2 regions of the Pseudoalteromonas sp. T1lg122 genome follow, and region 1 is predicted to be linked to the other one. Evidence: riboswitches for the same ligand, from Rfam matches in the RefSeq annotation. Region 1 holds a riboswitch; the other holds the start of a gene.
What was found. A riboswitch is a leader RNA that binds a small molecule or an ion and turns the genes downstream of it on or off. The one in region 1 is predicted to bind lysine.
Positions count from the first base shown of each region.

Region 2: another riboswitch for lysine. It lies ahead of dapA (4-hydroxy-tetrahydrodipicolinate synthase); the one in region 1 lies ahead of lysC (lysine-sensitive aspartokinase 3).

Region 1 is NZ_PQCG01000007.1:155,252-158,506, forward strand. Features, by position in the region: gene nhaD (sodium:proton antiporter NhaD) at 1-1,247, shown strand, start outside; lysine riboswitch at 1,336-1,508, shown strand; gene lysC (lysine-sensitive aspartokinase 3) at 1,590-2,969, shown strand; gene C2M33_RS06180 (4'-phosphopantetheinyl transferase family protein) at 2,946-3,255, opposite strand, start outside.
Region 2 is NZ_PQCG01000033.1:334,513-337,767, reverse strand. Features, by position in the region: gene C2M33_RS17885 (PLP-dependent decarboxylase) at 1-460, opposite strand, end outside; gene C2M33_RS17880 (2,3,4,5-tetrahydropyridine-2,6-dicarboxylate N-succinyltransferase) at 460-1,200, opposite strand; gene dapA (4-hydroxy-tetrahydrodipicolinate synthase) at 1,215-2,099, opposite strand; lysine riboswitch at 2,237-2,433, opposite strand; gene C2M33_RS17870 (DNA-3-methyladenine glycosylase I) at 2,617-3,255, shown strand, end outside.

The DNA.
Region 1 (3,255 bases):
TAACCCCACTTATCCTAACCCTGATAGCGGTGGCATTTTTGCTTATCGTTATAGAGGATATTATCCATGTAAACAAGGCCAAAACGACGCTTTTTTTTGGCACTTTATGCTGGATTATCTTATTTATCTCTCCAATTCATGGGCAAAGCCCAGAAACCATACAACACCAATTGGATCACAACATTTTAGAGATCGCGACTTTGTGGCTGTTTTTAATGGCTGCAATGACCTTTGTAGCGTATTTAAACTCTAAAGGCTTTATCCAGAATATTGTTCATAAAATTATGCCAAATCAAATCAGTGAACGAAAGCTGATGTTTCTGATTGGTGGCTTTGCATTTTTATTCTCATCAATATCAGACAACATAACCGCGACTTTAATCTCGCTTGCGGTGGTGATGTCGCTGAAATTAGATCCTAAAAAATTAATAAAATATGCAACCTTAATTGTATTTAGTGTTAACTCGGGTGGGGTATCGCTGATCACCGGTGATGTTACAACCTTGATGATTTTCTTAGATGAAAAAGTGACGATAGGGCACCTGTTATTGTTGATTGTCCCTGCGCTTTCAAGTGTGGCACTGTTAGCAGCGATGCTATCGGTGGGTATGTCGGGTAATGTAGTATTTGAAAAACAAACCGCGCGTCGAATTGAAAAAACAGATATAACCATTGCGGTTATCTTCTTCTCTACCATCATAGCCACGTTAACTTTAAGCGTACTTTACAGTGTACCACCGCTATTAACCTTTTTATTTGGTTTATCACTGATGTTTTTGGTTGCACAATTTTTAATGCGCAAAAAAGACGTCAACAAAAAAATCATCGATTACATACGTGAAATTGAATACGACACTTTATTGTTCTTCGTCGGTGTATTATTACTCGTAGGTGCATTAAAAGAAGTCGGTATGCTTGCTAAATTTACTCACCTTTATGAATTGATGGCACCTGAATACGCCAACTATTTAATGGGGCTTTTATCTGCGGCAGTAGATAACGTACCTTTAACTGCAGCACTATTAAAAGCAGACATTGTAATGAGTCCACAGCAATGGCTGTCGTTTACTTACGCAACTGGGGTAGGTGGTTCAATGCTTATTATCGGCTCTGCGGCAGGTATTATCGCCATGAGTAAAGTAAAAGCACTGACCTTTATGAGCTATCTGAGAATGTCGGTTTATTTATTAATTGCCTACACCGTAGGTTATTACGGTTCGCACTTAGCGGGCAGTTTAATTTCATAAAACAACTTGACAGCTAGACGTCTAAACGTTAACTTTCGAAGCCTGCTTTTAACAGCAGGCTTTGTTATTTTAACCAGGTGTTAACTTAACATTCAGAAGAGGTGCGATACTTAGGTAATTAATGTGAGGTGACGAACGCCGATGACCATTAATGAGGGAAGTACTCGCCGAGAAAATTAATCGGACGTCACGGTTATTTTTCGGTTTATGGGGCTGAATCCTCAAAACTGTCACCAAACTAGGTGGAGAGCTTCTGGCATGGACTACTCTTTATTTTCAAAGCACCCCCTTGCCGAGTTCTTCTTGAATTACTGTGGATAGTTTTCCACAAAAGGAGACGACATGAATACCCAATTAGCCGCCAACACAAAATCAGATTACGTTGTTGCAAAATTTGGTGGCACCAGTGTAGCTAACTTTGATGCTATGAGCCGCTGTGCAGAAATCGTTTGTGCTGATAATCAAGTACGTATTGTTGCAGTGAGTGCCAGTGCTGGCGTGACCAATCATTTAGTTGCATTGTGTAAACGTGATTTGAGCGCGGCTGAGCGTGATGAACATATTACTGGTGTGGTAGCCATTCAAGAAGCAATCTTGGCAGAGCTGTCGCTTGATGCTGATTTAGCACATGGCTTTAATGAAACGCTTAAGGCTTTCCAAAATCTAGCGTCAGAAGGCGCAAAGTCAGTAGCTGAGCAAGATGAGCTACTGAGCTTTGGTGAGCGTTTATCATCGTATTTGTTTACTCAAGTGTTACGTGGCCAAGGTCTTGATGCGGTGCGTTTTGATGTTCGCAAAGTGCTGAAAACAGATAACCAATTTGCTAAAGCTACCCCAAATGTTGCAGCAACCGCTGCGGCAGCTAAAGAGCATTTAGTACCGCTACTTGATGACCATGTTGTGGTAACCCAAGGCTTTATTGGTAGCAATGAACACAATCAAACGACCACTTTAGGCCGTGGTGGTTCAGATTACAGTGCTGCATTACTCGCTGAAGCAATTAACGCAAAAAGCGTGCATATTTGGACCGATGTAGTCGGTATTTTCAGTACTGATCCGCGTTTATGCGCTAAAGCAAGCCCAATTGCACGCTTAAGCTTTGATGAAGCGGCAGAAATGGCAACGTTTGGTGCAAAAGTACTGCATCCTGCTACTATTTTACCGGCAAGCCGTAGTCACATTAGTGTGTTTGTTGGTTCAAGCCGTGAGCCGCAATTAGGTGGTACATGGATTGAAAAAGAAAAGTCTCAGCAACCAGGTATTCGTGCGGTAACACAGCGTAAAAACCAAATTCTATTAACGGTTAAAAGCCCAGAAATGCTACTTGCGAGCGGTTTCTTAGCCCGTGTATTCACTATTTTAAGCGAATTTAATATTTCGGTTGATTTAGTTACTACTTCAGAGATCAGTGTTGCAATTACTTTGGATAACGCACCGAATGCATCACGTCCAGAGCTTGATCAAGCCTGTTTAGATAAGCTTTCTGAGTTTTGTCATGTATCGGTTGAAAATAACTTAACGCTGGTGGCATTAATTGGTTCGGAAATTCAATTACGTCAGCAAGAAATGAACTTAATGCAGGTATTAAGCGATTTTAATATTCGTTTAATTTGCCACGGTGCAAGTAAACATAACCTGTGCTTCTTAGTTGAACAAAGCGAGTCAGATTATGTAGTTCAGGCTATCCACAGCCGACTATTAGAAAGCCAAGTCGCGGCGTAAGTCATTAAAGTTAATAAAAGAGCACTGCCAGTCAGTGCTTTTTTGTGCCACAACACTTATATCAAAGCCTTCAATAGAGTTACTACTCGCGCTGAAATCATGTTTGCTCAATTCATCGAATACATTTGGAGCAAGTAGTTTCGCAATAGGCTGAGCGCTTGCTTTGGCAAGCGCTTCTTTTAATGTCCAAATTCTAAAAAAGCACTGTGCTTGTTTATCGGATGCGTCAAAACGGCTAATTAAGTCAACTTCATCGTGATGATAAAAATGCTTGGCGAGTTTGATA
Region 2 (3,255 bases), on a different contig from region 1:
CAAGTGGGTTCTTTTCGCTGTCTGGCCAACGAAGTTGTACACGCAATAGAACTTGCAGCTGACAATTTGCTTTTGTTGCTTGTTCGTTTAACCAGCGAACTTGGTTAATGCTCTCGGCCACAAAAGTACGTACGCCGCGAGCAATAAAATGTGAAATTTGTGCAGGGCTTTTTGCAGGCCCTGTGTTGAGCACGCGCGCGCTATCGATGCCTTGGGCAAGTACTTGCTCAAGTTCACCTTTACTTGCAACATCAAAGTTAAACCCTGCGCTGTCTAAACATTGAATAATGCGAGACAGTGGGTTGGCCTTAACGGCATACCAAAGTTTTACATCGGTTTGTGCAGTCAGTTGATTTAAATGTGCAGTTAATTTATCTAAATCATAGATAAAAAATGGCGTATCAAGATGCGTTGAAACTTGTTCAACCGCTTGCTTGATAGGCGTGCTCAAAAAGCTCATTAACGTAAAACCTCTTCTAACAGTAATGATGCATCGCTTTGTTCGTCACGGTATTTCACGATCAATGCACACGACATGCTTAGACCTTGTTCACGACCCCATGCATTTGAAGCTGGACGAGAGCCTGGGATCACAATCGCGTTTTCTGGAATTGCTTCACCTTTGTCTAGCTGGCGCTCGTTAACGCAATCGTAGACAGGAATGGTTGCCGATAAGCGAACACCCGGCGCAAGTACAGCACCTTTTTTCACAACCACACCTTCAACAATAACGCAGCCTGCACCGATGAATGCGCCATCTTCAATAACCACAGGGCTGGCACCAATTGGCTCAAGTACGCCACCTAATTGTACTGCCGCACTTAGGTGAACATTTTTACCCACTTGTGCACATGAACCCACTAATGCGTGGCTGTCGACCATTGTGCCTTCGTCGATGAATGCGCCAATATTTACATACGCTGGTGGCATGATAATGGTGCCTTTGGCAACGTGTGCGCCACGACGAACACTGCTACCACCTGGTACCATACGCACGCCTGCATCTGCTGCAAAGCCTTGTGGTGCTAAGTTGTGCTTATCAACAAAACCACCCGGGAACTCGGTATTTGTACCATTCTTAAAGGCTTCTAAAATGCCTTGTTTAACTTCAACATTGGCGTGCCAGTTGCCGTTCTCGTCTTGTGTTGCTGCGCGAACTTCGCCTGATTCTAAGTTGTTTAATAATTCTAACCAGCTCATGATAAAACCTGTTTTTAGTTCCAAGATAAAATTGTGTTGTTTGCGTGGGTGATGCTGTCTGTTTGCTCAAGCTCTAAATGTGTAAGCGGCGGACGTAAATGCGGGGTATTTATTTTACCTTGCAGGTGCATCAGTACTTTTACGGGGATTGGATTTGCTACAGCGAATAAACTTTGGATTGCTTGCGACCAATCGGTGAATAGATTTGGGTATTGACCACTTAAACTGCGTTTAACAAACTCATGGGTTTGAATCGGCCAAGCATTCGCGGCAACCGAAACTAAACCTTTGGCACCCGCTTGAGCAAAATACGGCATAAGTGCATCATCGCCACTGAAAATGGCTAATGTTGGTGATGCCGTTCTAAAGCCTTCAAATTTGCTAATGTCGCCACTGGCCTCTTTTAAAGCCCAAAGGTTTTTGTGTTCAGCAAGGTTTTTGATCACCTGCGGTGAGATCTCAACTGCGCTACGTCCTGGTACGTTATACAACATACAAGGGTGATGGCTTGCGTTGAGTAGGCTTTCAAACCAATGTGTTTGGCCAACAACCCCAGGTTTTGCATACAGAGGTGAGCCCAATAGATAGCCATGAATAGGTAGTTGGTTGCAGTATTCAACCCAAGCAACTTGTTGCTTGAGGTTCATGCCGCCCACAGCAACCATGAGTGGTACAGTCGGTGCTAATTGGCAAACATGCTCAACAATGGCTTGTTGCTCTTTGAGTGAAAGCGCCAGTCCTTCACCGGTACTGCCAAGCAATAAAATGCCGTTATTTGCATCTTGCTGCTCAGCGACCAGTTGTTCAAGGGCCGTGTAATCGACCTCGCCAGATTCAGAAAATGGCGTGACAAGCGCTGTCCATAATGGATAGTCGTTTAAATCAAAATTGTTGATCATCTCTCACGAACTTATAAGGTATTCGAAGAGTTTATGCGGGAGCAATTGAATGGAGCCGCATGTCGTCATTCGAACAAGGTATAATTCGAAGAGCGAATGGGCTTAAAATAATAAAGACGCAACGGCCTTATTATACTAAGACCAGAAGCTCTCCACCAAACTAATCAATAGCGTTTTGCTATTGTTGGTGACAGTCGCTGGGATTCAGCCCAGTCGCCCGAAATAAGCACCTCACAAACGGTGTTACTTCTCGGCGTTAATTCCCCTCACGTATGATCATCAGAGTCTGTGCTCTTCCCATACGCTACCTGAATAACGCACCTCTTCCAGCCCTTTATGCTCGCTTTAAAGGTTAAAGCCAACATAGTTAAATAGGGTATTGGCGGCGATTAAAGCATTTTAGCCATCTAGGTGTCAAGGCGAAGGATTTGTTTTTTAGTGACCGATTTTGCAACATGGTTACGTATAACCGTGTTTTTACGTACACTTAGCGTTAACCAAATAAATTGGAAAAATGATGGAAAAATTCAACGATATTTATCAACGAGCCGTATCTCGAAAGGGCAGTGAAGAAATGCTGCATGCGCTGTTATCAAACCCGCTCGATGATACTGATATTGCCAAAATGAATGACGATTTATGGTTAGAAGAGTTTACGCGTAAAGTATTTCAAAGCGGCTTTTATTGGTCTGTAATCAATAATAAGTGGGCTGGTTTCCGTGATGTGTTTTGGGATTTCAGCGTAGAAAAATTATTGATGATGCCACCGGATATGCTTGAGCAAAAGGCCAGTGACGAACGTATCATCCGAAATTTCAAAAAAGTACAAACGATCCCTGAAAATGCGTACATGATCCACGAAGTTGCTGAGAAACATGGCAGCTTCAGTCAATTTATCGCAGATTGGCCAACTGACAATATTATTGGTCTGTGGGCTTATCTTAAAAAACATGGCGCTCGATTAGGAGGCAACACTGGCCCTTACGCTTTGCGAGCGCTTGGTAAAGATACCTTTTTGCTTTCTCGCGATGTAGAAGCCTACTTGCGTGCCCATGAGTTGATTGATGGCGGCTTACAAACTAAAAAGTCATTACAAGCGGCGCAAGACTTCTTCAATGAATTACAACAGCAAAGTGGCTACAGCCTGCAGGCACTT